Regions from separate parts of the Pseudarthrobacter cellobiosi genome, predicted to be linked through region 3. Evidence: predicted binding sites of a transcription regulator. Region 3 holds the regulator's gene; each other region holds the start of a gene.
The links. The regulator HrcA, encoded in region 3, represses chaperone genes, less so after heat shock. The targets are predictions, from matches to a motif close to TTNGCACTCGNNNNNNNCGAGTGCNAA.

Region 1 (7,803 bases), on a different contig from region 3:
GAGGGGTCGCCGCCGGCCAGTCGGACCGCGCCGTCCGCCTGGCCGGCAACGGCCCGGACCATGGGCATAGGGCATTCACGGGCCAGGGTTTCCAGCTCCTGAACACCTCGCCGCGCGGCTTCCAGGTCGGAGGCGGCCAGCTCGATCTCCACCAGTGCCGGCAACATGTTCCGGCGGGTAGCGGCGTCTGCCGTGCCGGCCGCCCTGCGGACCATCAACTGCGCCTGCTGCGCGTCTCCGCGCGCCAATAAGAGGAGCGCAAGGCCAGGCTGCGGCTCGTAGCCGCTCCGGGCAGCCTGCCGGTAGGAAGCTTCGGCGTCGTCCAGTTTTCCACTCAGCCGTTCCACTTCTCCCTGCTGGTAGTAGCCTCCGTAAAGCGCCTGGGGATCACCCTTTACGGAAAGTCCCTGGGCAGCCGCAGCCGCCATCAGCGCCTCGGCCCAGGCCCCGTGGAGCATGAAGAGTTCGGCCCGGTGTGACTGGCACTGACCGCTGAACGTCACCATGTCAGGGCGTGCACTGCACCAGCGGTCCAGGGCAGCCGTCCATTCCAGAGCCCTCTCCAGGTCGAAGGCCAGGTGGCAGTTGCCAATGACAGCGCAGTAGATAATTCCTGACGGGATCGGGGAGAGTTCACCTGCCGTAACGGCCACCATGACCTCGTCGAACATCCTGAGGCCCTTGCCGGCCTGCCCAAGCATGAGAGTCGCCTGGCCTGTACCGAGGAGGCCCAGCGCGGACAGGTCTTTGTCCTGGAACCGCTGGCCGAAGTCCGCAACCTGGGAGAAAACCTGCAGTGCGCCCGCCGGATCACCGCCATAGAGCTTGCCGAGGCCCATCGGAACGAGCAAGAGGCCCTGCACAGCGTCCGGCTCGGCCAATTCATCCACGAGCCGCTGGCCGCGGGCAAACCACCCCCCGGCCCGAGCCGGCTCATCCAGGAACATCAGCTGCATCCCCATCCAACCGGCACACCGGGCGGCACCAACGACGTCGCCCACAACCAGGTATTCCTCATGGGCCCGGGTGAGGGTCTCCAGGCCTGTGGTCATCTTGCCGGTCAGGATCTCCGCGGTTGCGAGCCGTTCAAGGTCCGGGGCCGGCAGTCCGCCGCGCTGGTCGGCGTCGCGGAAGTTCTCGAAGGCATCGGTCCAGCGGTTCTCGCGGAACGCTGACCTGCCCTGGTCAAGGCCCGTCTCAGCTGACATCTGGCCTCCTTTCGGATACCGCCCACCCAGCCGGTCTGGCCCGCCGCACGCTGGGCGTGACGGCGGTTAAGCGCCACGGTACGCCCGCTGGAGATCCGGCACAAGCGGGCCGCAGATGCCTCGTGGCCCTGATCCTGGTGTCATCTCCGGCGCGTCGAGTGCGGCTGGCCCGAAGGATTCCCCTTCATACGGCTACGAACGCAGCAGTGCGCGCAGCGTCTGAATAGTGTCGGCCTCCGCCGCCGTCTTGTCGTCGCGGTAGCGCTTGACACGTGCGAACCGCAGCGCGATTCCGCCCGGATAGCGCGAGGAACGCTGCACGCCGTCGATCGCGATCTCGACCACGGTAACGGGCTCGACCCAGACGGTGCCCGCCGTGCGCCGCACCTCAAGCTCTTGGAACCTCTCGGTCTGCCAGCGCAGCAGGGCGTCGGTGAGGCCCTTGAATGTCTTGCCCACCATCACGTAGCCGCCGGGTTCGCCGAACTCGCCGGTCGGGTCGAGGGCTCCGAGGTGCAGGTTCGACAGCAGCCCGGTTCGCCGTCCTGACCCCCACTCGCAGGCAAGCACCACCAGGTCGTAGGTGAGCACCGGCTTCACCTTGATCCAGTTGGAACCACGCCGGCCGGCCGCGTAGGCCGATCCGACCGCTTTCACAACCACGCCCTCATGGCCCGCGGCGAGCGCATCGCGCGACACTCTCTCAGCAACGGCCGCATCCGCCGTGACCTCCCCCGGGATCCGGTGCTTGGGGGCGATGCGCTCGAGCACGCCGAGGCGCGCCGCCAGCGGCTCGTCGAGCAGGTCGCGCCCGTCGATGTGCAGCACGTCGAAGAACCACGGATGCAGCACCGTGGCACGCGCCGCATCCGCCCCGAACCGTGCCATGGTCTCCTGGAACGGTCGCGGGCCGCCGTCCTCGTCGAGGGCGAGGGTCTCGCCGTCGAGGATCACATCACGCACTGGCAGTCCGCGCACCACCTCCACCACCTCAGGCAGCCGGTGGGTCACCTCGGCCAGGGTGCGTGTGTAGATGCGAACTTCGTCGCCGACGCGATGCACCTGGATGCGCGCCCCGTCGAGCTTGTATTCCACGGATGCTTCCCCCGTCACCTCCAGCGCCGCGCTGGCACTGGCCGCGGTCGCGGCCAGCATCGGCTGCACGGGACGGCCGACGACGAGGCCGACAGCGTCAAGCTCGGCCGCCGTTCCCGTGATCGCCAGCAGGGCGGTCTCGCCGAGATCGCCGGAAAGCATCGCCGCGCGGCGTACGGCGTCGACGGGCCGATCGGCGGCGCGGGCAACGGCATCCGTCAACACCCCCTCAAGCGCACCGGTACGCAATTCACCCAGCAACACGCCGGCGATGAAGGCCTGCTCGCGCTCGGTGGCTGCCGCCGTGAGCAACCGGAGGATCGCGGCGCGCTCCGCGGCCGATCCAGCGCCTGCGGTGACGAGCAGCCGATCCAGCGCAGCGTCGAGGTCGGCCACAGTCAGACTCGGCTCGGCAGCCGGCTCCCCCATGGCCGCTGTCATGCCGCGCCAGCCGATCCCTACGCGGCCCTGTCGCGGCTTGGCGATGAGCAAGCCGACCGCCGTCGCGATGTCCACGGGCTCGAGCCGGAACAGCAGGTCGGCCAGTGCGTCGACCTTCGCGAGCCGGGAGCGGGTCGACGCGACGGCATCCGTGGTTTTCACGAGCTCGTCGAGCAGCATGGCACCAGTCTGCCATTCCCGCCGACGCTGTACAGTGCCGCAACGCTGTCGGCCGCACGCTCAACCGTTCACTACTCGCGGCAGACGTGATCGACAGCCTCCATCTCTGGCTCTATCCAATCACCCTCCCGCAGGACGTGCCGGGCGCGTAGGGCGGAAAAGCCGGCCGCAGGATTTGTGGCACAAAAAACCGGCCCAGCGGAGGCTGGACCGGTTCTTTGTGTGGAGACCGTGCTGGGCCCACGCCGGTTCCCTGACCGTGGGCCCACATCGGCGAGGGACCCAAATCGAGCGAAGCGAGGTTTGGGAGCCGATGGGGACGAAGCGAGGTGAGGGAGACGGTGGGGACTAGTGGCTGTGGCCTGCGTGCTCGTCGTCGTTTACGGGCTTCTCCACTACGAGGGTCTCGGTGGTGAGAACCAGCGCAGCGATGGAAGCCGCGTTGCGCAGGGCTGCGCGGGTGACCTTGACCGGGTCGATGACACCGGCGGCGATCAGGTCCTCGTACTCGCCCGACTTGGCGTTGAAGCCGTTGTTGGTTTCGAGCTCGGCAACCTTGGCGGTGACAACGTAGCCGTCGAAACCGGCGTTCTGGGCGATCCAGCGAAGCGGCTGAACCAGCGCGCGGCGGACGATGCCCACAGCAGCGGCGGCGTCGCCTTCGAGGGCCTTGACTGCAGGGTCCTCGTCGAGGGCCTTCAGTGCGTGGATCAGTGCGGAACCGCCACCGGCCACGATGCCTTCTTCGAGGGCGGCGCGGGTGGAGGACACTGCATCTTCGATGCGGTGCTTCTTTTCCTTCAGCTCAACCTCGGTGGCTGCGCCGACCTTGATGACACCGATGCCGCCGGCCAGCTTGGCCAGGCGCTCCTGGAGCTTTTCGCGGTCCCAGTCGGAGTCGGTGCGGGTCAGCTCGGCGCGCAGCTGGGAAACCCGGGCTGCGACGTCTTCTGCGGAACCGGCGCCGTCAACGATGGTGGTGTTGTCCTTGGTGACCGTGATGCGCCGGGCGGTACCCAGCACCTCAAGGCCAACCGAATCCAGGCTGAGGCCCAGTTCCGCGGAGACGACCTGCGCACCGGTGAGGGTGGCAATGTCCTGCAGCATGGCCTTGCGGCGGTCGCCGAAGCCCGGAGCCTTCACGGCAACAACGTTCAGGGTGCCGCGGATGCGGTTGACAATCAGCGTGGATAGGGCCTCGCCCTCAACGTCTTCGGCAATGATGAAGAGCGGCTTGGAGCTCTGCAGCGCCTTCTCCAGCAGCGGCAGGAAGTCCTGCACGGAGGAGATCTTGCCCTGGTTGATCAGGATAAGGGCGTCTTCGAGGACGGCTTCCTGGCGTTCGGAGTCGGTCACGAAGTACGGGGACAGGTAGCCCTTGTCGAACTGCATGCCTTCGGTGAGGACCAGCTCGGTCTGCGTGGTGGAGGACTCCTCGATGGTGATCACACCATCCTTGCCGACCTTGCCGAATGCCTCGGCGAGGAGCTCGCCGATTTCGTCGCTCTGGGCCGAGATTGCTGCCACGCTGGCAACCTGGGTGCCTTCAACCGGGCGTGCGTTCTCGAGCAGGCGGGCTGCAATGGCTTCTACGGAAACCTCGATGCCGCGCTTGATCTGGCCCGGAGCGGCGCCAGCCGCAACGTTGCGCAGGCCTTCCTTGACCAGGGCCTGGGCGAGCACGGTGGCCGTGGTGGTGCCGTCGCCGGCAACGTCGTTGGTCTTGGTGGCTACTTCCTTGGCCAGCTGCGCGCCAAGGTTCTCGTAGGGGTCATCAAGCTCAATTTCGCGGGCGATGGTGACGCCGTCGTTGGTGATGGTGGGTGCCCCCCACTTTTTGTCGAGTACGACGTTGCGGCCGCGGGGGCCGAGCGTCACCTTGACAGTGTTGGCGAGCTTATCGATGCCGGCTTCAAGCGACCGGCGTGCAGCGTCGTTAAACGCAAGCTGCTTTGCCATGGTTTTGTCCTTTCAAAGACAGAACCCCGCACTGTTGTTCAGTCAGGGACGGAACAGCAGTACGGGGATCCAAAGAGTTACTTTACGACGATCGCCAGAACGTCGCGGGCGGACAGCACGAGGTACTCGGTGCCACCGGTCTTGACTTCGGTTCCACCGTACTTGGAGTAGATAACAACGTCGCCAACGGCTACGTCGATCGGAACGCGGTTGCCGTTGTCGTCAAAGCGGCCGGGGCCTACTGCAACAACTTCGCCTTCCTGCGGCTTCTCCTGCGCGGAGTCCGGGATAACCAGGCCGGAAGCCGTGGTCTGCTCGGCTTCGAGCGGGCGGACAACAATACGATCCTCAAGAGGCTTAATAGAGACCGACACTCGGACCTCTCCTTCTACGTCAGCAAATTCATGGACAGTTGAGCTGCTTCGCCGTGGCTGGCAAACCGTCGTCGCGGTGCCGGCAGCAGCCTGGCTGGCAGCTCTTCATGTGTTAGCACCCTCCTAGGGAGAGTGCTAATGATGACTCTATGTATTGGTTAGCACTCGGTCAAGGCGAGTGCCAGAATTATGTCTCCGGCGAACAGCCATTACCGGCCGGTGAGGTCCTCGAGATCGACGTCCTCGTCGCCGTCGTCCCCTTCACTGACGGTGCCCCGCCGCAAGTACAGCACCACGGCGCCGCCCACGGCAGCCAGCAGCGAGACCACCAGCAGGATGATGCCGCCTACGCGCGCCCCGGCGTAGAGGCCGCGGATTTCCTGCGCCTCATCCGTGGCGTCCTGGATGTTCTTGCCGCCCACGGAATACACAGTGGCGTTGAACGTGTCCAGAAAGAAGATGATTACCAGCAGCGCGACGCAGACCACGGCCACTGCGGATCCTGCAATCAGCGCGGGGCGGGCGAACTTCACCAGGTCCGGGTTGCTGGCCTGGGGTAGTCCGGACGGCTGGGTGCCTGCGCTGTCTTCCATGCCCTCAACCCTAGCCGGATCTGGCCGCCGGGCCACCTCCATTAGGCTTGAACCCATGGCTCAAGCACCGCAGGACCAGATCGCCCCACTGCTCACGAGCGAAGGCTGGGAGCTCCTGGCGTCCTTGGGCCCGTACCGCGAGGACAAGGCCTTTGAGCTCAACGCGGCCCTCCGCAAGGCTGGACACTCCCCCGCGCTGGTCTCTGCCGTCCTCACCCAGTCCCGGCTGCGCACCAAGGCTGAGCTGAAGTTCGGGGAGTTCGCCCGGAGCATGCTCTTCACGCAGGCCGGGCTGGAACAGGCCACCCGTCTCACGGTTGCCGCCAGGCATGCCGAGCGCTTTGCGCAGGCCGGAGTCCGCCACGTGGCCGACCTCGGGTGCGGCCTTGCCGCGGACTCCCTGGCCCTGGCATCGATGGACATCACGGTCACGGCCGTGGAAATGGACGAAACCACGGCCGCCTGCGCCACGGTCAACCTCATCCCCTTCCCCAACGCCACGGTGGTGCATTCGGACGCCACCACCGTCCCTTTGGAGGGGGTCGACGGCGTCTGGCTGGATCCCGCACGCCGGGTCACCTCCACCTCGGGTACCAAGAGGATCTGGGATCCTGAGGCGTTTTCACCGCCGCTGTCCTTTGTGGAATCGCTCGCCGCCACCGGGCGCGCCGTTGGCGTCAAGATGGGCCCCGGCATGCCGCACGAATCAGTTCCCGCCGGCTGCGAGGCGCAGTGGGTATCGGTGGGCGGCGACGTCACCGAGGTGGCCCTGTGGTTCAACTCCGTGCGCCGGCCCGGAATCCGCCGCGCGGCGCTGCTGCTCGGACCGCAGGGTGCCGCCGAACTGACCAGCACTGAAGACTTCGACGGCGGTCCGGCCGCGCCGGTGGGTCCGGCAGAGGGTTACCTGTATGAGCCCGATGGTGCGGTGATCCGCGCAGGCCTGGTGGCCGACGTCGCGCTTCAACTGGGCGGGCACCTGCTGGACGAGCACATCGCCTACATCTGCGCTCCGGAGCTGGTGGACACGCCGTTCGCCCGCGCCTATAAGGTCCTGGAAGTGATGCCGTACAACGTCAAGGCGCTCAAGGCCTGGGTGAAGGAGAACGGCATCACGGTGCTGGACATCAAAAAGCGCGGCACCTCGGTAACCCCGGAGGAACTGCGCAAGCAGCTGTTCGCCGGAAGCAAGGTAGCCGGTAAGAAGGCCGGACAAAAAACAGCCACCCTGGTCCTGACCCGCATTGGGGAGGACCGGGTGGCCATCTCGGTGGAACCAGTCTGAAGCAGCGAAGCCTTCTGCGGCCGGGCCTTACTGGGCGCGCATAAAGTCCTCGGCGGCCCGGACTTGCTCGTCGGTGGGCCGGACGCCCGTGTAGAGCACAAACTGCTCGAGCGCCTGGATGGTGGCCACCTCGGCCCCCGTGATGACCTGTTTCCCGGCGGCGCGGGCCGCCTTGATCAGCGGCGTCTCCGCAGGCAGCGCCACGACGTCGAACACCACTTTGGCTGCGGCGATCGCATCTTCCGGGAAGGACAGCGAGTCCACTTCCGGGCCGCCTGCCATACCGATAGGCGTGACGTTGATGATCAGGTCCGCCGTGCCGCCGTCGAGCGTTGCCCGCCATTGGAACCCGTACTGCTCTGCGAGCGCCCTGCCGGTGTCTTCGTTCCGGGCGATGACGGTGACGTCCGTGAAGCCGGCGTCGCGCAGGGCCGCGACGGTGGCCTTGGCCATGCCGCCGGCGCCTTGGACCAGCACCGAGTAGTCCGTGGGCACGGCGTTGCTTGCGAGGAGCTGCTCGATGGCGGTGTAGTCGGTGTTGTAGGCCAACAGACGCCCGTCGGTGTTCACGATTGTGTTGACCGAATCGATGGCTTTGGCAGAGGGATCCAGCTCATCCACGAGCGCCATCACGTCCTCCTTGTACGGCATGGACACCGCACAACCGC
Region 2 (7,803 bases), on a different contig from region 3:
CTTATTGATCCTGACGTAGCCTTCACCGTCGATCTCCTGCACGTCGGCACAACCGTAGGCACTGATCTGAGAGGGCTCCACCTCGATGAGGGCCACCACGGATCCGCCGGTCTTGGACTGGACTTCGATCATGGTGCTGAGGAGTTCGTCCCGGGCATCGATCAGGTCATCGCCGAGGAGGACGGCAAACGGTTCGTTGCCGACGTGCTGCTTTGCACGCAATACTGCGTGGCCCAGGCCGTTGGGGTCACCCTGGCGGACGTAGTGGATGTCACCGAGGTTGCTGGCTGCCTGGATGGACTCAAGTTTGGCCAGGTCGCCTTTGGCTTCCAGGGTGTCCTCCAACGAAGGAACCCTGTCGAAGTGGTCCTCCAGGGCACGCTTGTTGCGTCCCGTGATCATCAGGATGTCGTTGAGGCCAACGTTGACAGCCTCTTCAACCACGTACTGGATGGCCGGCTTGTCCACCACCGGGAGCATTTCCTTGGGCATGGCCTTTGTGGCCGGCAGGAACCTGGTGCCGAGGCCGGCAGCGGGAATAACGGCCTTGCGTACTGTCTGCTGAGTGGTAGTCACTGGACTAATCTAACGGAGGGGCCGACCATTCAGTAATTATTGGTGGCTCCTGGGCCAGCGCGGCGCAGACGCTGCAACGGCCACCCTGAACGGCAAAGAAGGAGCGGCATGTCCCAAGGCAGCAGCGAAGCCAAGGCGGACATCCGCGCACGCCATCGTGCGCGCCGCGCCGCGGCGGACCCCAGGCAACGCGACGCGGCAGGCGCCGCCCTGGCCGTCTACGGCGTTGCCTGGGCTGAACAGCTCACCGGGGGGACGCCGTCGACCTTTTGCGCGTACCTGGGCGTGGTACCAGAACCGCCCACGCTGCCCCTGATCAGCGAACTTCACATGCGTGGCCACACCGTCCTGCTCCCTGTCTGCGAGCCCGGCCGCAGGCTGAGCTGGACGTACTGGACCCCCGGCGTCGAGTTTGTCCGCAGCCGCTATGCCCCGGTGCTGGAACCTGCCGGACCGCGCCTTGACCTCGGCATCATGGCGTCCGTTACTGCCCTCTTCATCCCCGCCACGGCCGTGGACAGGGACGGCAACCGTATTGGCCAGGGCGGCGGCTACTACGACGTCCTGCTGGGCTCCCTGGCCGGGGACGGCCTTGAGATCCCTTTTGCGGCGGTCGTCTTCGATTCCGAACTGCTCCCGGCCGGAAGCATTCCGACCGAAGGCTTCGACCGGAGGGTTCCGGCGGCCCTGACACCCTCAGGTTTGATCCGGCTGCCGGACCCGGCCTGAAGGAGGGCTACTTTCCGGGGGTGATAGAATTGGCACTCAGGCCCTGCGACTGCTAATGGACGGTTTTCCGTTCAGCGCGGCACAGGACCTCTCGTTTGCCCCCGAGGAGGATCACCAGTGCCCACTTATGCTTACGCCTGCAAGGATTGCGGCCACGCCTTCGACGTTTTCCAGTCGTTTACCGACAGCACCCTGACTTCATGCCCGGAGTGCCAGGGCGCCTTGCGCAAGAAGTTCAACAGCGTGGGTGTGGTCTTCAAAGGCTCCGGTTTCTACCGGACCGACTCCCGGGATGCCAAGGGAAGCACCGTTTCGGCTGCCGCCCCCGCGGCCGCGCCGGCGCCGGCACCTGCACCTGCCACCGCCGCTGCCGCCAGCTGACCTCCGGCCTAAAAAGACGTAAGACTCCGGCAGCGCGGTTGTCCACATAGGCACCACTGCTTCTGTCCGGTTTGGTTGCCGCTACGTAGCGTGGTTCCCATGCCCGCTACCCTCTTTCGTTCCAGCCGCGGATCCGCCCCGCCGGGACGCCCGGTCCGCCGCCCGCTCCCGTCAGCACGCACCCGGGGCGCGCGCGGCCACAGGCTGTTGTCTTGGCTGGGCCGGAACCGGCGCCTCGCAATAGCGCTCCTGCTCTGCCTTGCTGCCGGGATCACGGTCCATCAGCTCACTCCCCCGCCCGCCGACACGGTCTCGGTGTTGGCGGCGGCGCGTGATCTCCCCGCAGGCACGGCCTTGACAGCCACGGACCTGACGGCAACGAAGATCCCGCCGGGGATGCTCACTGCCGGGTCCATGTCCGACACCAGTGACGCCGCGGGAAAGCAACTGGCAGCCCCGATGCGGAAGGGCCAACTGATGACGGACTCCCTGCTGCTGGGTCCCGGCCTCCTGACCGGAACGCCTCCGGGCTCCGCAGCCGTGCCCTTGAGGATGGCCGATCCTTCCTCCATCCAGCTGGTATCGCCCGGGCAACTGGTCAACGTGGTGCTGACCGGGGCGAACGGCTACGACCAGCAATCCCCCTCAGAGGTGCTGGCTTCATCCGTTCCCGTCCTGTGGACGTCAGGACAAGGCGGCAAGACGGGTCAGTGGTTGGGCACCGGCGAGACCGACGGGCTGATCGTCGTAGCAGCAGCCCCGGAGCAGGCTGCTAGGCTGGCGGGGGCCTCCACACAGGGCAAGCTGTTTTTTGTCCTGGTGGGACCCGAGGGCGGGGCCGGGTGACGCCGTTGCAGCCTGAAGGTCAGCCCCAGTGCGGCGGCTTGTTTTCCTTCAGCCATGCGTCGTGATCGTTGTCGGGGCCATCGCCCCAGCGCTTCGGGTCATCCTCCGCAGCCTTGTTGGGCAGGATGCCCGCAGTCCCTGGCAGCTGGCGGTCCGGCACACCGGCCCTCCCGTTTCCTGCGTCATCTGCCTGGTCGTTACCGTGTGTGTCGGCCTGATCGGCGTTCCGTGGGGTCACAACAACCGCCTCCTCACTGGCCAGGCGTCCGGCCTGGTCTTCATTCCTGTCGTTTCCTACGTTCCCCAGCGCGAGCGGGTCCATGTCCTCGTCAAAGAATCCGCCCGAGGCCGTGCCCCGTCCAGGCGGCAGAACATTCTCAAGGCCCAAGTAACCCGCGATCCGGTCCGCGCAGGCGGACGGGTCCGTGAAGACTTCGATGGTCCACAGCGGCATGTACCGCCAGCCCATCCGTTCCAGCAGCTGCGGACGGAGCCGGCTCCGCTCACGGACACTCATGGTGCGGTACTGCTCCGTGCCATCCGATTCGATGGCCACCGGCCGCGGAATCTCGGCGTCGTCCTGACCCATGGTGCTGAGCGGGTCTGCTGCGGCCACTACGTCAATCACGCCGTCGTACTGGTGCCAGACGCGGGCGCCGCGGGCACGCAGCCGATCACCAAGATCGGCGACGAGGGGATCGGCTCCAAGCGCCTGCTCACTAGCGGCGGCACGCGAGGCCGGGGTGCCGAGGTCGGTTTTTCCCGCAATTTCGCGGTTGAGGAGCTCATAGAAGTCCACCGCGCCGTAGGACAGCCGCGTGTGATCGAGGTCTTCGGGCTGGAAACACGTCAGGACGTGGAGCGAACGCCGGGCACGTGTCATGGCCAAAGCGAATTTTTCCCGCCCGCCCTCAGCGGACAGGGGTCCGAAGTTGTGCAGCGCCCGGCCGTGCGGAGTGCGGCCGAACCCGGGTGAGAAGATCACGTGGTCACGGACCAGGCCCTGCGCCCGCTCAAGGTCAACCACCCGGAACGACTCGGACCCTGCGCTGAAGAAGCTGGCCAGCCCCGGGTGGTTCGGGAGCTGAAGACGAATGGACTCACCGATCCGGGCAGCATGGCGCAGGCTGGCGGTGACCACTGCCAGCGATGTGCGCGGCCGCGTCCGGGCGTGCTCAAAGACCAGCTGCACCACGCGGTTAACCTCGGCCACCACGGATTCGACGCCTTCGTGGTCGGCGCTGGGCAGCCCGGTGCCGTCGGGCAGGTACTCCACCAGGAGCGCCCTGTCCAGCCCCGTGGCCGACTGTCCCTCCGGGAGCCTGCGGAGGGCGCCATCGTAAGAGTTCTTGCTCAGCTGCAGGACCAGGTCCTCGTCAACCGCGCGGTAGACAAAATTCAACCGCCAGACAGGCAGGATCGCGGACAGCGCCGAATACGAGCTTTCGACGCGCTGGTGGGTGGCTTCACCGGCCGCCAGCCGCTCGACACCCACAGTGAAAGTCCGGGGGCTGGCAATCTTGGCATCACCGAAAGCTATGACCTGCCGGGCGCGGGCGATGGCGGGCAGGACGGCCTGCAGCGACGTCGCTTCGGCGTCCAGGATGACCACTGCGTCGAAGCGCTGTTCGGCCGGCAGGAGCCCGGTCATGAGGTAGGGGCTGACCGACCAGACCGGCACCAACATGGGGACCAGCTCGGCGGCCTGGGCCGTCAACGCAGCGAGTGTGACCCGGCCGTCCTTGAGCAGGCTCCTGAGGAGCTGGGCCTGGCGCGGGTGTTCCGCAAGCGCGGCCCGCCACCGTTCGGACAGGTCCCAGCGCAGGCGCGCCGCGCCGCTGGCAATATGGGCGTTGTCCGCGAGCCGGTATTCGGCCTCCAGCTGCCGGAGTGCGTCCCCGTCAGACATGGCCAGGTAATCGTCGCCGCTGATCATGGCTTCCAGCGCGGACTGCCACCAGGCCAGCTCAAGCTCGGCTGCGACGGACTCTGCGGGAACCTCCCGCTCCGCAAGATCGGCCAGGAGCTCCCCCAGGCCGTGCTCGCGCATGTTTTCGACGAGCAACGTGCGCTCGGGCAGCGTTTTCAGCGTGTGGGTGTCGGCCACGAGCCGCTTCAGCCGCTCCATGAGTTCCTCATAGCGGGCCGTTGCCAGCGAGCCGCCGGCCTGCGTGTGCCGGAGCGCTTCCCCCAACTGGGTCAGCTCCCCGTCCAGCGACCGGTACATCACGTTCATTTCGGCAAGGCCCGAGGGGACGGCCGGGTGGCGCTGCGAGGTGGCGTACCCGGCCCAGAGGGCGCGCTGGTCCTGCACCAGCACCAGCGAACTGTGGAGATCGGTGATGTGGACGCCCGGGCGGACGTACTCCTTGGCGACGCGGCGCAGGCGGGAACGCTGCATGGAGGCCATGTCGACGTTGCGTTCCCGGCGCCAGGCGGAGGACGCCGTGGCGGAGATGAGATCGTTGACCGGCCTGTCGAAGATGTCCGGTGTGAACTTATCGAGGCTTTCGCGGACAGCCATGAGGAGTTCGAGCTGCTCCCCCCACTCCGAGAAAGACGTGCCAAGCCGGATTTCGGCATGTTCGGCCACGCTGTTCATCCGGTCGCGCAGGACAGGCAGGTTCTTCGCCACCGACCGGGCGAGTTCCTGGGCCTCCTCGGTCTCCTTGCGGGTGAGCAACCGGGCGCCGTGCCACGGGCTGGTGGTGGAGGCGCGGCTGAAGCTGCCAAGCTCGGCAGCACGGCGAAGCCTGCCGGCGAGCTCGTTGCGGTCACGGATGCTGTCCAGCACACTGCGCTTGAGCCGCACGGTGGTAGCGGGGGCGGGGTGGATGGAGGTCAGCTCGGCCAGTGACTGCATGGCCTGATACGGCGAGCAGCCCCAGCGCTGGCGCACGTTATGCAGGGACGCCACGTGGTCCATCAGCGCATGCCGGTGCTCGGTGAGGGTCCGGTGGAGGTTCCCCAGCTGCGGTTCGAGTGATTTTTCGTTCCGTACGATGGCCCGCACCAGCTGGGCCTTGAGCTGCTGTGGTGTGGCTGTGCCGGAGAGCTGGAACAGGATGGATTCAAGGCCAAGCGATTCCAGTTGCGCCGATACTTCGTTCAGGCTGGCCCGGCGGTCACCCACCACCAGGACTGACCGCCCAGCGTCCACCAAGGCACCGATGGTGTTGATGGCCGTCTGCGTCTGCCCCGTGCCCGGCGGGCTGCTGACCACCAGCGACTCTCCTGCACGGGCGGCATCAATGACGTACTGCTGATCCGGATCGGCGTCGAGGAGGAGGAGTTCGTCGTCCGGGTGGCGCGCGTCCACACTCGGGAAACGGGAGGGGTCCGGCGCGGGTACCTCTATGACTTCACCGCCGGCCGCCTTGGCCAGGGCGGCCACCAGCGGGTTGCCCTCATTGATCCAGGGATCTTCCAGGTTGCCGGAGAGGTCAGCAAAAGTGGAGACCAGCAGATTGTGCTGTGCTTCGGCGCCGTGGATGGGCCGGATGAGAGTTGCGAGCTTGTCCAGGACAGGCTGGGGATCGAAGCGTGCGGTGCTGTACGCGAGGCGTGTCACGGCGTTGACGTCAAAAACAATGCCATGGATGGTCTTAAGGTGCCGGACCAGGGCCGGGTTGATATTGGCCTGCTCGGTGAGCTGCAGTTCGTAGTCGTCCTCACCCGGGCGGACCGTGAGCGAGATTGCCGTGAGCATCACCGGCGCGGAAACCCGCTGGGGTTTGCCGCCAACAGCGGAGGTCCACACAACGGTGCCTGCGGAAAGGTAACCGGCATCTATGCCACGGTCATTTCCGAGTTCGAAGATTTTCGAGCGGATGTTCCGCGATGCCCGGGCCGCGACGACGTACTGCTGGTGGTCGCGGATGAGTGTGGACAACCGTGTGCGGCGGCCGGCCATGAGCTGGGCAAGACCGGACGGGTGCGCATGGGTCAGGTCAATGGAACCTTCGGGGGTCTTGGTGAAACGCAGCATGGTGTCTGCCCCGGTGACGGGTTTAAGCCCGGACAGCCATTTCCCTAGCTCCTCAGAACCCTCCGGGTGGCCTTGACCAACTGACACTACTGCCTTCTTTTCTGCGTTTGCACGTGACGCCTTGGACCATACCGGCATACTTTCGAGCGTAGCCGCAAAGGAGCCGGGATGAGAGACCGCAACACTGGATCAGGCCAAATTGCGGCGGATTTCAACCGATGATAGCAATGGCCGGCCTCCGCTGACGGAGACCGGCCACTCACACTGCTATTCCCACTCGATGGTTCCCGGCGGCTTGCTGGTCACGTCCAGCACCACCCGGTTGACGCCTTCCACCTCGTTGGTGATCCGGTTCGAAATCCGGGCCAGGAGATCGTACGGCAGGCGGGACCAGTCCGCCGTCATGGCGTCCTCGGACGAAACGGGACGGAGCACAATCGGGTGGCCGTAGGTGCGGCCGTCACCCATAACACCCACACTGCGGACGTCGGCCAGCAGGACCACAGGCATCTGCCACACCTCATTGTCCAGCCCGGCTGCGGTCAGTTCCGCACGAGCAATGGCGTCCGCCTTGCGGAGCAGGTCCAGGCGCTCCTGGGTGATATCGCCGACGATGCGGATTCCCAGGCCGGGGCCGGGGAACGGCTGGCGGCCGACGATTTCCTGCGGCAGGCCCAGCTGGGCGCCCACGGCGCGGACCTCGTCCTTGAACAGTGCCCGCAAGGGTTCCACCAGTTCGAACTGCAGGTCCTCGGGAAGGCCGCCGACATTGTGGTGGCTCTTGATGTTCGCAGCACCTTCGCCGCCGCCGGATTCGACGACGTCCGGGTACAGCGTGCCCTGGACCAGGAACTTGATCTTCTCGCCATGAGCCGCGGCCTCGGCGATGATGGCCAGCTCAGCCTCTTCGAACGCGCGGATGAACTCGCGGCCGATGATCTTGCGCTTGGTTTCCGGATCGCTGACGCCGGCCAGGGCCGACAGGAAGCGCTCCTGCTCGTTGGCTACATATAGCTTGACGCCCGTGGCAGCCACGAAGTCGCGTTCCACCTGCTCGGCTTCGCCTTCGCGCAGCAGGCCGTGGTCAACGAACACACAGGTCAGCTGGTCGCCGACGGCCCGCTGGACGAGCGCCGCTGCAACTGCAGAGTCAACGCCGCCGGAGAGCCCGCAGATAACGCGGGCGTCGCCGATCTGCTTACGGATCCGGTCCACCTGCTCCTCGAGGATGTTCCCCGTGGTCCAGTTGGGCTCCAGCTTTGCGCCCTTGAACAGGAAGTTTT
Region 3 (7,803 bases):
ACCGCTGCCGGTCCGGCCGTGGATGACCTCAGGACGTGGTGTCCCAGGAGCGCCGTCACGGCACCGGCGTCGCAAAGCCGGGTGACTTCGCGAGGACTGATTCCGCCTTCCGGGCCAACGATGAGCAGAATTTCCAGGGGTCCGGCGTCAGCCTGGGTGCCCTGCCATGATTCCAGGACAGACCGGAGCGGTCGGACCGCGTCTTCGTGCAGGATTACGGCCAGATCCGCTGCCGCCACGGCCGCCGTAAGGCCTGGCGTTTCGACGGCGGCGCGCACCTCGGGGATCCAGGCGCGGCGTGCCTGCTTGGCGGCGGCAGTGACCACGGACTGCCATTTTGCGTGGGCCTTGGCCGCGCGCTCACCCTTCCAGCGGACAATTGATCGCTCGGACTGCCAGGGAAGTACGGCATCGATCCCGAGTTCGGTTGCCGTTTCCACGGCCAGTTCATCGCGGTCCCCCTTGGCTAGGGCCTGCACCAGCACCAGCCGGATGTCGGGCCGGTCCTCCACCACGAGGGCGTCGCATTCCACGGTGAGCTCCGCGGGCGACGCCGAGACAACAGTTCCTGTCAGCCGCTTTCCGGCGCCGTCGGCAATGTCCACTGCTTCTCCGGGAGATAGCCGTTTTACGGTCACGGCGTGGCGTGCCTCCGGCCCTTGAAGGACAAAACGGGCACCGGGCACCAGCTCGTCCAGCGACCCGGCACCGCTGAAGAAAACGGGATTGCTCACCGTTACAGGTTACCGAACCGGTCCCGCAGCTTGGCAAAGACGCCGCCGCTGGCAGCCAGTTTGCCTTCCGTGAACTGCTCGCCCCGCAGCTTCGCCAACTGCCGCAGGAGATCCTCCTGCGCGGCATCCAGCTTGGCCGGAGTCTCCACCTGCAGATGGACCATCAGGTCACCGCGGCCGTAACCGCGCAGGTGCGTCACGCCGAGTCCACGGAGCGTGATGATCTCCCCGGACTGCGTCCCTGACTTGACGTCGATCTCCTGCAGCCCGTCAAAGGTTTCCAGTGACAGCTCGGTACCCAGGGCGGCAGCTGTCATGGGGATGTGCAGCGTTGCGTGCAGGTCGTCACCGTCGCGCGCGTATGTGGCGTCGTTGTTGACCCGGAGTTCCACGTACAGGTCCCCGGACGGTCCTCCGGCCGGGCCTGCTTCGCCCTGCCCGGAGAGCTGGATCCGGGTGCCTGTGGCAACACCGGCCGGCACCTTGATGGTGAGCGACCGCCGGCTGCGGATGCGGCCTTGGCCGCTGCATTCGTTGCAGGGGTCCTTGATGACCGTCCCGAAGCCTTCGCAACTGCCACACGGGGCCGCCGTCATGACCTGGCCCAGGATGGAGCGCACCGCGCGCTGGACCTGGCCGCTGCCGCCGCAGATATCGCAGCGGACAGGGTTGCTGCCTTCGCGGCAGCATGACCCGTTGCAGGTGGGGCAGGTGACGGCTGTGTCCACTTCGAGTTTCCGGTTGACGCCGAACACGGCATCGCGGAGTTCGATCCGTACACTGATCAGCGCGTCCTGGCCGCGGCGGACCCGGGACGCGGGGCCGGAGGTGCCGCCGGCCCCGAAGAACGTGTCGAAGATGTCCTGGAACGCGAAGCCCTGGCCGGAGTATCCGCCTCCGCCGAACCCGTTGTCGGTGCCGTTCTCATTGCCGGTGGTGTCATAGATCCGGCGCTTCTGAGGGTCCGAAAGCACCTCGTAGGCATGGGTCACGGCCTTGAAGCGGTCCGATGCATCGTCCCCGGGGTTTACGTCCGGGTGAAGAGTGCGGGCCAGCTTGCGGTAGGCCTTCTTGATCTCTTCCCCGGTGGCTTCCGGCGAGACTCCGAGGACGTCGTAGTGGCTGCTCAAAGTTCGTATCTCTTCCTTGTTGTACTGCCGGCAGCCGGGCTGTCGGCACTGCTCTTTGTGCCTGGACCGCGGTGCTGTTACGGACCCAGAATTCTTGAAAGGTAACGGGCTACTGCCCTGACGGCGGCCATGGTGGTGGGATAGTCCATCCGGGTGGGGCCCAGCACACCGATCTTGGCAGTGCTGTCTGGTCCGTAGCCCGTGGCCACCACGGAGGCTTCCGCGAGCCCGTCGTACGGGTTTTCACGCCCGATGCTGACTGCCACGCCCCTCGGATCCTGCGCCATGTCGCTCAGGAGGCGCAGCAGGACAACCTGCTCCTCGAGGGCTTCCAGGACCGGTCCGATACTGAGCGGAAAATCCACATTGGAGCGGGCGAGGTTCGCCGTTCCGGCCATGACCATGCGCTCCTCGCGGCTGTTGTGGGCGAGCGTTTCCAGCCCGTGGGCCAAAGCCTGGGCCGCCGCGCGCTGGCCCGGGCTGACGGACGAAACGACTCCCGGCAGCGAGGGGGTCAGCCGGCTCAGCGAGATGCCCGCGAGTGATCCGAGGAAGTGTGTCCGCAACGCGGCGATGGCGTCGTCGCCGAGGTCCTGGCCGACGTCGATCACGCGCTGTTCGACCTTGCCGGTGGTGGCGATGAGGACCACCAGGACTTGCCGGGGCGCGAGCAGGACGAATTCGATGTGGCGGATCGTGGCGCGGCTCAGATGCGGATACTGCACCACGGCGACCTGGTTGGTCAGCTGCGACAGCATCCTGACGGTCCTGTCCAGGACGTCGTCCAGATCGTCTGCGCCCTCCAGCAGCGACTGGATTGCGCGCCGTTCCGCCTGGGAAAGCGGCTTTACCGCTGAAATCTGGTCCACAAACAGCCGATAGCCTTTGTCTGTGGGGATCCGTCCGGCGCTGGTGTGCGGGGCCGTGATCAGGCCGTCGTCTTCCAAGGCCGCCATGTCGTTGCGGATGGTGGCACTGGACACGCCGAGGTGGTGGCGTTCCACGAGTGCTTTTGAACCTACTGGCTCGCGGGAGTGCACATAGTCCTCCACGATGGCGCGCAGTACTTCGAGTTTGCGCGGCTCGCTCATACTCCACCTCCATCCGTGGTCACTGCAGGGTTAGCACTCGACATGCCTAAGTGCTAACAGTCTAATATGAGTCACCCCGTTGTTAGCATTGGTACCGCTCCGGGCGAAATTCCGGGCCAGGATCTAGCGGCAAGGTGGAATCAATCCATGCAGTACCAGAACTGGGGTCCACAGGAGATCACTGCGCCCGTCAGAAGCGAACTCCCTGAGGTCCCCGTGGAACGTGGCATGGTTCTCGAAGATGCCCAGTCAGGCTGGGTGGGAGCGGTGACCCGGGTGGAGAAGTCCGGTGGCATGCATGTAGTGGCCCTCGAAGACCGACGCGGCAAGTCCCGGTCCTTCCGGCTCGGCTTCGGGTTCCTCCTGGAGGGGCAGCCCATCCGGCTCGTTCCCCCGGCGCCCAGGCAGGCCGCCCCCGTGGTCGCCAGCCGGACGGCGTCGGGCTCAGTCCGCGTGGCCGGCCAGCGTGCCCAGGTGGCCAAAGCCAGCAGAATCTGGGTGGAGGGAAAACACGACGCCGAACTCGTGGAAAAAGTCTGGGGTGACGATCTCCGCGTAGAGGGCATCGTCGTCGAGCCTTTGCATGGCATTGATGATTTGGCGGGGGCGGTAGCCGCATTTGGTCCCGGTCCGGGGCGGCGGCTGGGGGTCCTGGTGGACCATCTGGTGCCGGACTCGAAGGAGTGGCGCATCGCGGCTGCCGTGATGGCCTCCCCGGGCGCGGCGGGGAATGTCCTGATCGTCGGGCACCCTTACGTTGACGTGTGGCAGGCGATCCGGCCCGCTGTACTGGGCATCGAACAATGGCCAGTGGTGCCCCGCGGGCAGGACTGGAAGACCGGAATCCTGGCAGCGTTCGGCTGGCCGCACTCCACCAAGGAAGACATCGGACTTGGCTGGCAAAAGCTGCTGGGCGCTGTCCGAAGCTACGCGGACCTGGAAGCATCACTGCTCGGGAGAGTGGAGGAAGTCATCGACTTCCTGACGGTGCCTTAACGCCGGATCCGGCTGCTAGCGGCGGCATTTGGTGGCTGAACCAGTATTCTTGGTACTGCGGAGGCTGCAGTTGCTTCAGTCCGGCATTCTCCAACCCAGCACCATTGCACTTTCGAAGGAAGAAAACCGTGGCACAAAACGCACGCGAGCACCGGGACGAACACGGCGGCCAGGGCCGTTCCGAGTACCAAGGCGTTCCGGCAAATGCGCTGCCCCTGACGGCCAGCGAAGACCGCCAGTGGGCCACGCTGGCACACTTCGGGGGGATCCTCGGCTGTGTTCCGTCACTGCTGATCTACCTGATTTTCCGTGAGCGCGGGCCGTTTACCGCCCAGGAATCCAAGGAAGCGCTGAACTTCAGCCTGCCGCCCACCATTGCGGCGCTGGTGGCCAACCTCCTGGTGTTCATTCCGGTGGTGGGAAATATCTTCGCTGTCATCGCCACCCTGATCTGGATTGCCCTGACCTGCTTCTCCGTGGCCGCAGGTATCCACGTCAATAAGGGCCAGCCGCACCGCTACCAGTACAACCTGCGCTGGATCAAGTAGTCCCCACCCGCACCCTAACCTCGCAAGGCCCGGCCAGGGAACCCTGCGGGCGTGGGCCCACCAGTCAGTCCGGCAGGATCCTGCGGACCACAGCGTCGGCCAGCAGGCGGCCCTTCAGTGTCAACACCAGCTTGCCGTGGAAGGCAGCCGGCGGCTCCACCAGGCCGTCGGCAATGAGCCCGGCCACGGCGTGACGGCCGTGTTCGCCCAGCGTCGACGTTGCCAGCCCCGACACGAGCCGGGCCTCAAGCATCACGCGCTCCACGTCGCGGGTTCCGGCGTCGAGGGTTTCCCGACCGGCGGCCGGTGACAGGCCCTGAGCGAGCCGTCCGGCATAGGCCGTGGGGTGCTTGACGTTCCACCACCGCACTCCGCCGACGTGTGAATGCGCACCTGGTCCGATGCCCCACCAGTCGTCCCCCCGCCAGTACGCAAGGTTGTGCCGGCATGCCTGCTCCGGCGTCCGGGACCAGTTGCTGACCTCATACCAGCTGAGGCCCGCCGCGCCGATCAGTTGGTCGGCGAGTTCGTACTTGTCGGCGTGGTCGTCGTCGTCGATTCCCGGGACTTCACCCCGGCGGATCTGGGCGGCCAGCTTGGTGCCGTCCTCAACGATCAGCGCGTAGGCACTGATGTGGTCAGGCTTGTAGGACAATGCCGTCTCCAGTGAGAACCGCCAGTCCTCCAGGGACTCCCCCGGCGTCCCGTAGATCAGGTCCAGGCTCACGGCCAGTCCGGCATCGCGCGCCCACTGCACCACCTGCGGCACGCGGCTGGGCGTGTGCGTGCGGTCCAGGACCTTCAGGACATGGGGAACGGCAGACTGCATGCCAAAGGAAACCCGGGTGAAACCAGCATCGGCCAGCACCTGCAGGGATGCAGGGGTGACCGAGTCCGGGTTTGCTTCGGTGGTCACTTCGGCGCCGGGTTCCAGGCCCCAGTGTCCGACGGCGGCCGTCAGGATCCGGGCGAGGTCTTCCGCAGGGAGCAGCGTGGGGGTGCCGCCGCCGAAAAAGACTGTGCTCAGGGGCCGGTCCGGAAGACCCGAGTCCCGCAGGACCGTGGCCGCAAGATCCACTTCGGACACGGCCGTGGTGGCGTAGGCGTCCTGCGACGCTCCGCCGCCCAGCTCGGTGGCCGTGTACGTGTTGAAGTCGCAGTATCCGCAACGCACCGCGCAGAACGGGATGTGCACGTACAGGCCGAAGGCCCGGTCCGCCGCACCGTCCACTGCCTGGGCGGGCAGCAGACCGTCCGACGGCGCGGGGTCGCCGAGCGGAAGAATGCTAGGCACCGCAGGGACCTCCGGTGTTGCCGGCCACTGTCATCACTACTTCTTGGCCTTGTCCTTGGACTCGTCGGTGGTCAGCGCAGCGATGAAGGCTTCCTGGGGGACCTCAACGCGGCCCACCATCTTCATACGCTTTTTGCCTTCCTTCTGCTTCTCCAGCAGCTTGCGCTTACGGGAAATGTCGCCGCCGTAGCACTTGGCCAGAACGTCCTTGCGGATGGCCCGGATGCTTTCCCGGGCGATGATCCTGGAGCCGATGGCAGCCTGGATGGGCACTTCGAACTGCTGGCGGGGAATCAGCTCGCGCAGTTTGCCGGTCATCATCACACCGTAGGCATAAGCCTTCTCGCGGTGCGTGATAGCGGAGAAGGCATCCACCTGTTCGCCCTGGAGCATGATGTCCACCTTGACCAAGTCGGCCACCTGCTCGCCGTCGGCCTTCCAGTCCAGCGAGCCGTAGCCCCGCGTCTTGGATTTGAGGATGTCAAAGAAATCGAACACGATCTCAGCGAGCGGCAACCGGTACCGGATTTCGACCCTGTCCTCGGACAGGTAGTCCATGCCGCCAATAACACCGCGGCGGCTCTGGCAGAGTTCCATGATGGCGCCCACAAACTCATTCGGCGCCAGGATGGTGGCAGCCACCATCGGCTCGCGGACCTCTGCGATCTTGCCGGAAGGGTATTCGCTGGGGTTGGTCACATGGACCACCTTCTTGTCCTCCAGCGTCACCTCGTACTCCACGTTGGGGGCAGTGGAGATCAGGTCAAGATTGTATTCGCGTTCGAGCCGCTCCCTGGTGATTTCCAGGTGGAGCAGGCCGAGGAAGCCGACGCGGAAGCCGAAGCCGAGCGCGGCCGACGTTTCAGGCTCGTACACCAGTGCGGCGTCGTTGAGCATCAGCTTCTCCAGCGCATCGCGGAGCACCGGGTAGTCCGTGCCGTCCAGCGGATACAGGCCGGAGAACACCATCGGCTTGGCATCGGCATAGCCGGGAAGGGAGGCAGTGGCAGGCTTGGCAAGGTTGGTGACGGTGTCGCCGACCTTGGACAGGCGGACGTCCTTCACCCCGGTGATGAGGTAGCCCACTTCGCCCACGCCGAGGCCTTTGGAAGGGGTGGGCTCCGGGGAACTCACCCCGATCTCGAGAAGTTCGTGGGTGGCGCGGGTGGACATCATCTGGATGCGTTCACGGGGGTGGAGCATGCCGTCAACGACGCGGACGTACGTGACCACACCGCGGTACGTGTCGTAGACCGAGTCGAAGATCATGGCGCGCGCGGGGGCATTCGGGTCACCCACGGGGGCCGGCAGGTCACGGACGATTTTGTCCAGCAGGACCTCGACGCCCATGCCGGTCTTGCCGGAGACGCGGAGCACGTCGTCGGGGTCGCCGCCGATCAGGCTGGCTAGTTCGGCCGCGTACTTCTCAGGCTGGGCTGCCGGGAGGTCGATCTTGTTCAGCACCGGGATGATGGTGAGGTTGTTTTCCATCGCCAGGTACAGGTTCGCGAGGGTCTGGGCCTCGATGCCCTGCGCCGCGTCAACGAGCAGCACTGCACCTTCGCAGGCGGCCAGCGAACGGGACACCTCGTAGGTGAAGTCCACGTGGCCGGGCGTGTCGATCATGTTCAGCGCGTAGCTGGTGCCGTCGAGCTCCCAGGGCATACGGACCGCCTGGGACTTAATCGTGATGCCGCGTTCGCGCTCAATGTCCATGCGGTCCAGGTACTGGGCCTTCATATCGCGGGACTTAACCACCCCGGTGTACTGCAGCATGCGGTCGGCCAAGGTGGACTTGCCGTGGTCAATGTGCGCGATGATGCAGAAATTCCGAATGATGGCCGGATCTGTCGCGGCGGGCACCGGGGCGGTGCGGGCCATGGGAGACACGCAGGGTCCTTACTGTTGGCATTCACGCGGCCACCGCCAGGACGCACCGAAGGCACCCTGCGGCTGTACCGCACATTTGGAACTTCCAGTCTCCCACGTCCGGGCGCATCGTATTGCATT
Region 4 (7,803 bases), on a different contig from region 3:
GGGGGGGAGTTCCCAGGTTACGCCAGGGCTTCCCTGGTCCTCCAGCAGCTGGTTGATGGTGCTGAACGGCCGGGAGCCGAAGAACCCGCGCGACGCCGACAACGGGCTGGGGTGGGCGCTGGACACGATCGCCGCCCCCGGCAGGAGGGGCCGGACGCTCTCCGCGTCCCTGCCCCACAGCACCGCCACCAGCGGCGCCGGCCCGCCGTCGGAAGTGCGCCGGCTGGCAACCGCGGTGACTGCCGCCGTCGTGATGGCTTCCCAGCCCTTGCCCCGGTGCGAGCCGGCAGCCCCGGCGCGGACGCTCATGACCCGGTTCAGCAGCAGGACCCCTTGGCTGGCCCAGGCGGACAGGTCGCCGTGGGCGCGCGGGGCAAGGCCCAGATCGGACTCCAGTTCGCGGTAGATATTCGCCAGGCTCCGCGGGATGGGGCGGGTCCGCCCGTCAACGGCGAAGGACAGGCCGATCGCGTGGCCCGGCGTCGGGTAGGGGTCCTGGCCCACCACCAGGACCTTCACGGCGGCCAGCGGCTGCCGGAAGGCGCGCAGAACGTTCGACGGCGCCGGCAGGACCCGGTGCCCCGCGGCAACTTCGGCAGTCAGGAAGCCCAGGACACCGCGCAGCTCACTCTCTACGGGGCCCAGCGCCTCCGCCCAGTCGGCCGCCATCAGCTCACTGAGCGGCAGAATGGCCATCTCGGCAAAGCCAACGGGATCCGCCGGGTCCGCCGCCAGTTCGAACAGCGCGTCAGAATCAAACACGCTCCCATTCTCGCAGGGTTACCGGACACTGCGGCCGGGGAGCAAATGACAACCGTGTTATTCACGCCGTAGCATGAGGAGGAGATTTGTAACTCAACCGGTGATTCAGCGAGACCAGCGAAGGGGTGTGCCGTGGCGGAACCTGCTCGGGAACATTTGCCGGAGCCGGAGGAGCGCGGCTCTTGGCTGGCGGAATTTACCCTCCGCGACTCCCCATTGAGCGAGCGCGACCAGCAGATGCTGGCACTGGAGCGGCAGTGGTGGAAGTACGCGGGAGCCAAGGAACAGGCCATCAGGGAGCTGTTCGATCTGTCCGCGACCCACTACTACCAGCTGCTCAACGCCCTCATCGACACCGAGGCTGCACTGGCCCACGACCCCATGCTGGTCAAGAGATTGCGTAGACTACGTACGTCGCGTCACCGGGCACGCACTGCACGACGCCTGGGTTCCGACGCCTGACCACGCTCGTGCTGAGCCATCAGCAGCAATCAACAAGGACGTCTCCCCACCATGACCAAATACGCTCGGGATGAATTCGATAAGGTTCCGGAGTCCGCCTCGCGGCAGGGCGTCCACCGGGCGGCATCAGCGCCTGCCCGCCGGAAGCTGTGGCCCATCCTTGCTGTGGGGATTGTGGCATTGGCCATCGGAGTGGTGTCCTTCCTGATCCTTCCTAAGCTTGGGTTCACCCAGGCTGGCAGTGAAGCCTCCACCAGCCTGGAATCAACCGCGGCACCCGAGGCAACCGCGGCACCCGAGGCAAGCGCGGCTCCGTCGGTCACCGCTGAATCCACCGCGGACCCGGAGCCCTCTAAGAGCCCGGACGCCGAGCCCAGCGCTTCGCCCAGTAACGTTCCCTCCTCGGCTGTGCTGGACAAGACCAAGGGTGTTGCCATCTACAACGCGGCCGGTACGGCCGGACTCGCCGGACGCATCAGCTCGATGGTCCAGGCCGATGGCTGGACGCTGGGCCAGGTGGGAAACTGGGCCGGCGCTCCGCAGCAGACATCCGCAATCTTCTATGCGGGCCCGGCGCAGAAAGCCAACGCCGAAGCAGTCTCCGAACTCCTGAACATCCCCACGTTGGTGGAGAGCCAGGAATTCCAGGTGCCCTTGGTTGTTGTCCTAGGGCCGGGCTACCAGTAGTGCCTCGGGTCACGCCTGAATAACTTTTGGGCACCGGAGCGGCCGTGTGGTTCGGCCCGCCGGATGGCTTGTCGCTAGAGTGATTTCAGGCTTCGGTCCGTAACAAGCGGCACACTTCCGACGGGGACCGACGGCGCGACGGAAAAGAGTGGACATTATGGCATTGGGAACGGTTAAGTGGTTCAACGCCGAAAAGGGCTACGGCTTTATTACGGTGGACGGCTCCGGGGACGATGTCTTTGTGCACTGGTCGGCCATTGAGGGCGAAGGTTACCGCGCGCTGGATGAGGGACAGCGCGTCGAGCTTGAAGTCGGCGAAGGCGAGAAAGGCCCGCAGGCAGAAAACGTCCGGCCCGCTCAGTGATCTCCCGCAGCTTGCGTTCAACAATCGTCCGCACAACTACAGGGGCGGCACTCTTGCTCGCCCTGGCCGGCTGCGCCGGGGCAGGCGGCAACGCCCGCGTTGACTCCGCTGAAGCATCCGGTGACGGCACGCTGCGGATCGGGCTGATCCAGGACAGCATAGGGGAGCAGGCCTTCCTCAACGACTCGCAGCTCGCCGCGGCACAACTTGCCATCAAGGAAATCAATGCGGCCGGCGGTCACAAGGGCAGACCTGTTGATCTGGTGGTAGGCGCCGGTGATGGCGCAGATGCCCAGGCCAGGAATCTGGCCTCAGCCAAGGTTGATGCGGTGATCGGCCCCACGGATTCGAGTCACGCCGCCGCCGCCATCGACGTCCTCTCGGCCGCGCGCGTCCCGCTCGTCTCGCCGGCCAACTCCGCAGCCGGACTGTCCCGCTACAAGAGCGGCGGCTATTACTTCAGGACGGCCGCGGCGGACGTTGCCCAAGCCTCGGTGCTGGTGAAACTGGCCAAGGACGGCGGCGCCAAGAGCCTTGCGGTGGTCCACCAGGACAGTGCCTACGGCAAGGACGTTTCGGCCGCGGTGACCGGTGCCGCCAAGAACGCCGGCCTGGAAACCGTTTCCACAACCGCATTCAAGCCCGGCGACGCCGGGAACGCTGCAGCCGGTGCCAAGGCCGCCAGACCTGACGCGGTAGTGCTGATTGCGAGGGACGACGCCCAGGGCGCCATCGCAGAGCTCAATAACGCAGGGCTTTCGGGCAAGAGCATCATCCTGAGCGACGGCGCCTTCGCCCAGTACGGTTCGGGGCTGGGATCCAAGGCCCTCGACGGCGCCCGTGCAGTGGTGCCGGGTCTGTTGCCGTCTGCGGACTTCCAGGCCCGCCTTGTGTCGGTCAACCCTGCCCTGAAAGACCTTTCGTTCGCCGCAGAGACCTACGACGCCGTGAACCTTGCGGTCCTGGCGGCAGCGAAGGCTGACGACGATGCCGGCCGCTCCATCGCCGCCAACCTGATCGCCGTCTCCGGCGGAACAGCAGGCGGGACAGCAGGCGGGCAGCCCGCCGCGCAGGCCTCGGGCCCGGCCACCAAACCGTGCCTGTCCTACACCGACTGCCTCGCGGTCCTGAAGACCGGGGCAGGCATTAATTACGACGGCGAATCGGGGCCGGTTGCCTTCGACGCCAACGGTGACATCACCACGGCCAACTACATGGTGTTCACCTACGGCGCAGACAACCGGGCAGTGCTCAGCGGCCGTGAGGCGGCAGGCCGGGCCGCAGGCTGATCGCCGGTGGCGAACGGGCCGCCCTGACAGGACGATTTGCGGGACCTTTCGCTTGCACTCTCACCTAGGGAGTGCTAATTATTGAGTTAGCACTCCTACGTACCGACTGCTAAAGCAACGTCCGGTTTGTCCGGCATCGGGGCTTTGTGGCGGTCGTGGAGCGAGAGAAATACCTAGCTGGAGTGAGATCCCCAGCCGCGGCATACAGAGGCCGCCGGTGAAGGATCGTCCGTCGCGGGCACTGCAGTGAGGTTCATTCTTAACGACTGTCCCGAAAGGACTACTGCCGTTATGGCCAAGATCATTGCATTTGATGAAGAGGCACGCCGCGGTCTTGAGCGGGGCCTGAACATCCTCGCCGACGCCGTCAAGGTCACCCTCGGCCCGCGTGGACGCAACGTCGTCCTCGAAAAGAAGTGGGGCGCCCCCACGATCACCAACGATGGTGTTTCCATCGCCAAGGAGATCGAGCTGGACGACCCTTACGAAAAGATCGGCGCCGAGCTGGTCAAGGAAGTTGCCAAGAAGACGGACGACGTCGCTGGCGACGGCACCACCACGGCTACCGTGCTGGCGCAGGCCCTGGTCAAGGAAGGCCTGCGCAACGTCGCGGCCGGCGCTGACCCGCTGTCCCTCAAGCGCGGTATCGAGAAGGCTGTAGCGGCCGTCACGGTTGAGCTGCTGGCCTCCGCCAAGGAAATCGAAACCAAGGAAGAGATTGCTGCTACTGCCTCCATCTCCGCCGGTGACGACGAAATTGGCGCCCTGATCGCTGAAGCCCTGGACAAGGTGGGCAAAGAAGGCGTCATCACCGTCGAGGAGTCCAACACCTTCGGCCTGGAGCTCGAGCTCACCGAAGGCATGCGCTTCGACAAGGGTTACATCTCCGCTTACTTCGTTACCGATACTGAGCGCCAGGAAACGGTCCTTGAGGACCCGTACATCCTGATCGTCAACTCCAAGATCTCCAACGTCAAGGAACTGGTTGCTGTCCTGGAAAAGGTCATGCAGTCCAACAAGCCGCTGCTGATCATTGCCGAGGACATCGAGGGCGAGGCCCTGGCCACCCTGATCGTCAACAAGATCCGTGGCACCTTCAAGTCCGTTGCCGTCAAGGCTCCGGGCTTCGGCGACCGCCGCAAGGCCCAGCTGGCCGACATCGCTGTACTCACCGGTGGCCAGGTCATCGCCGAGGAAGTCGGACTCAAGCTGGAGACCGCCGGACTGGAGCTCCTGGGACGCGCCCGCAAGGTTGTTGTCACCAAGGACGAGACCACCATCGTTGAAGGTGCCGGCGACGCCGACCAGATCGCTGGCCGCGTTTCCCAGATCCGTGCCGAGATCGAAAACTCCGATTCGGACTACGACCGCGAGAAGCTGCAGGAACGCCTGGCCAAGCTGGCCGGCGGCGTTGCAGTCATCAAGGCCGGTGCCGCAACCGAGGTTGAGCTCAAGGAACGCAAGCACCGAATTGAGGACGCTGTCCGCAACGCGAAGGCTGCTGTTGAAGAAGGCATCGTCGCCGGTGGCGGCGTTGCACTGATCCAGGCCGGCGCCAAGGCGTTCGCGAACCTGAACCTGACTGGTGACGAAGCAACCGGTGCGAACATCGTCCGCGTTGCCATCGACGCCCCGCTGAAGCAGATCGCCTTCAACGCCGGCCTCGAGCCTGGCGTTGTTGTCGACAAGGTCCGCGGCCTGCCTGCAGGCCACGGCCTGAACGCAGCAACCGGCGAATACGTCGACCTGCTGGCTGCCGGCATCAACGACCCCGTCAAGGTAACCCGCTCTGCCCTGCAGAACGCGGCTTCCATTGCCGGTCTGTTCCTCACCACCGAGGCCGTTGTGGCCGACAAGCCGGAGAAGAACGCTCCGGCCATGGGTGGCGGCGACGACATGGGCGGCATGGGCGGCTTCTAGTCCCCAGCGCCCGGACTACGTTCCGCGCAAACCATAATGCGGCCCCCTCCACTGGAGGGGGCCGCATTTGTTGTACGCCCAGCGTGGGCATCCGCTTGGAGGTGTGAGTCCTCTGAAGGAGAAGGTGTTAACTTCTAGCCAATGGCAACTGCGTCATCGCGAGGTGGGGTGGCAACGAAGTCGGAGGCAATTCCCTGCACCGAGGGACACGATCCGCATAGAAGGCATGTTGGTCGGGGTAAGCCGGCAACAGATGGTGAAGCCCGTTCCACCGAAACGGCCAGTGTGTAGATGCGGCGGCAGGGGGAAAGTGAGTGTTCTTATCTGGGGAGGTCTGTCCCAGTGCGTCATCCAGGAGACCGGGTGGAGCGGCGCGGCTTTAAGGGTCGTCACTGATGCAACAGAATTCCTGATCGAGAACAACCGGTTGATTCAGAGGGTCCATTTCAACGCCACCTCCGCTTTTCCTGTTATCGCAGATCCGTTCTGGCTTCCTGTTCTGTTGATCCTGGCCCACGTCACCCGGCATGCGGCTATGCAGGCTGCCAAGCGCGGCGTACGTCAGGCACTCATCTAGCAAGTATTCCGCAACGGCGTTAGGTCCGCCCGAAACCAGGGGACATCCCGTCTTTACCAAGGATCAGGCACGAGCCGGATCCGGGTCATCGTTGACAACAGGACTGGCAATATCATTACGGTGACAAAGGGGTAGCCGATGAAAATTACCTATGACAAAGAAGCCGACGCCGCATACGTCCAACTCGTCGATGAAGTCCGCGATGACGAAGCGTCGACGCAGGTGCATTCGATAGAAACACCCGGGCGGAAAGGCGAGATCATTATTGACTTTGATGCCGAAGGGCGCATTCTGGGCGTGGAAATTCTCGGGGCCAAGGATGTGCTGCGCGAAAAAACCCTCGCCCTGGCGGAACGTCTATAGCAGGCCCGGGCGGGCAGCGTGGACCGGCTGCCCGCCCAACAGGCGGCCCGCCGCAACCGGTCTGCGCGGCTTTCCGGGCGTCCGCGGTCATCCGAAGCGGGACGGTGAATCCGAGAGATTCGGAATCTTCCCGACCGGCACAACAGCTGTCCGCACTAAGGGCGATGCTAACGACGGCGCCGGTCCTTCGCGAACTCGTGGTCCCGTAGCCGCTGATGTACGGTGCTCCGGCGGTCCTGATAACGATGCCGCGACGTCCAAACGGTCAACGCCTCGAACGTCTGGAAGGGCGAGGTCCCCGTTCGGAATCCCCGCCGTCTGCTAGCCGGATCGCTGGACTGTTCAGGCGGCCACCTGGCTGCCCTTACCGGGGCCGGGTTGTAGGTGGTGCCGGCGCGGAGCGGGGCCCAGAGGACGTTGAGACGGCGCCGTGCGAGGGAGAGCATGGCCTGGATGTGGGTTTTCCTTCGGTGCGTTTGCGGTCGTAGTAGGTCCGTGAGGCGGGGCAGCTTTTCAGGGCCGAGGGCCCGGAGAGGTAGAAGACCCGGAGGAGCCGCCGGTCGTAGCGCCGGGGCCGGTGGTGGTTGCCGGTATTCCTGCCGGAGTCCCTGGGCGCCGGGGCGAGCCGGCGACGTCGGCGAACCGGTCCGCGGTTTGAAAAATCGTGAGGTCTCCGCCGGTGGCACCGAGGAACTCGGCGCCAGGACGGGTCTGAAGCCGGCCATGCTGAGCAAGGTCTGGGTGTGCCGGTGTTCGGTGACCTTGTCGCGGATCAGCGCATCGAGGTCGGCCCGATTGTGTCGCGCTTCGACTTCGGCGTCAAGGCTTTTCGGTAAGCGGTTTCCCGAATGCTGTCTGAACCGGTTGTCGCCGCTGTCTGGCAGGATGGTTAGGTGACAATTACTGCAGCGGCCGACGGTTCGGCTTTAGGAAATCCCGGCCCGGCCGGTTGGGCCTGGTATGTGAACGACGACTGCTGGCGCGCCGGGGGATGGCCGCACGGCACCAACAACCAGGGCGAGCTGATGGCCGTCCTGGATCTGTTCCGCGCCACGGCCCACGTCCCGGAGGAGGACCTGAGGGTCCTGTGCGACAGCCAGTACGTGATCAACTCCATCACAAAGTGGATGCCGGGCTGGAAACGCAAGGGCTGGCGAAAGGCCGACGGCAAACCCGTCCTGAACGTGGAGCTGCTCAAGGAACTTGACCGGGAAATCGCCGGGCGGAAATACACCTTCGAATGGGTCAAGGGCCACGCAGGCCACGACCTCAATGAGGCAGCCGATGTCCGCGCGCGTGCTGCCGCCACCGCGTACCAGCAGGGTGTGGCAGCGCGTTCAGGCCCAGGGTTCGCGGGAGCCCCGGAAGCGGTTGGCTCA

Region 1: the regulator HrcA is predicted to act here: its motif matches at 5,416-5,442, upstream of groES (co-chaperone GroES).
Region 2: the regulator HrcA is predicted to act here: its motif matches at 1,335-1,361, upstream of NG701_RS11475 (FmdB family zinc ribbon protein).
Region 4: the regulator HrcA is predicted to act here: its motif matches at 3,651-3,677, upstream of groL (chaperonin GroEL).

The regions. Positions count from the first base shown of each region.
Region 1 is NZ_JAMXBK010000024.1:246,451-254,253, forward strand. Features, by position in the region: gene NG701_RS11555 (response regulator transcription factor) at 1-1,208, opposite strand, end outside; gene NG701_RS11560 (ATP-dependent DNA ligase) at 1,401-2,924, opposite strand; gene groL (chaperonin GroEL) at 3,273-4,883, opposite strand; gene groES (co-chaperone GroES) at 4,961-5,257, opposite strand; gene NG701_RS11575 (hypothetical protein) at 5,467-5,850, opposite strand; gene NG701_RS11580 (class I SAM-dependent methyltransferase) at 5,906-7,135, shown strand; gene NG701_RS11585 (shikimate 5-dehydrogenase) at 7,163-7,803, opposite strand, start outside.
Region 2 is NZ_JAMXBK010000024.1:221,708-229,510, forward strand. Features, by position in the region: gene galU (UTP--glucose-1-phosphate uridylyltransferase GalU) at 1-576, opposite strand, end outside; gene NG701_RS11470 (5-formyltetrahydrofolate cyclo-ligase) at 685-1,305, shown strand; gene NG701_RS11475 (FmdB family zinc ribbon protein) at 1,423-1,686, shown strand; gene cpaB (Flp pilus assembly protein CpaB) at 1,786-2,532, shown strand; gene NG701_RS11485 (AAA family ATPase) at 2,552-6,658, opposite strand; gene guaA (glutamine-hydrolyzing GMP synthase) at 6,788-7,803, opposite strand, start outside.
Region 3 is NZ_JAMXBK010000020.1:153,626-161,428, forward strand. Features, by position in the region: gene NG701_RS06425 (16S rRNA (uracil(1498)-N(3))-methyltransferase) at 1-734, opposite strand, end outside; gene dnaJ (molecular chaperone DnaJ) at 737-1,864, opposite strand; gene hrcA (heat-inducible transcriptional repressor HrcA) at 1,942-2,955, opposite strand; gene NG701_RS06440 (DUF3097 domain-containing protein) at 3,103-3,951, shown strand; gene NG701_RS06445 (DUF4870 domain-containing protein) at 4,080-4,499, shown strand; gene hemW (radical SAM family heme chaperone HemW) at 4,564-5,793, opposite strand; gene lepA (translation elongation factor 4) at 5,830-7,683, opposite strand.
Region 4 is NZ_JAMXBK010000015.1:114,259-122,061, reverse strand. Features, by position in the region: gene NG701_RS02105 (uracil-DNA glycosylase) at 1-762, opposite strand, end outside; gene NG701_RS02100 (DUF3263 domain-containing protein) at 895-1,224, shown strand; gene NG701_RS02095 (LytR C-terminal domain-containing protein) at 1,276-1,911, shown strand; gene NG701_RS02090 (cold-shock protein) at 2,069-2,275, shown strand; gene NG701_RS02085 (ABC transporter substrate-binding protein) at 2,287-3,564, shown strand; gene groL (chaperonin GroEL) at 3,856-5,484, shown strand; gene NG701_RS02075 (hypothetical protein) at 5,795-6,061, shown strand; gene NG701_RS02070 (DUF2283 domain-containing protein) at 6,200-6,424, shown strand; partial or broken gene NG701_RS02065 (transposase) at 6,781-7,251, opposite strand; gene NG701_RS02060 (RNase H family protein) at 7,318-7,803, shown strand, end outside.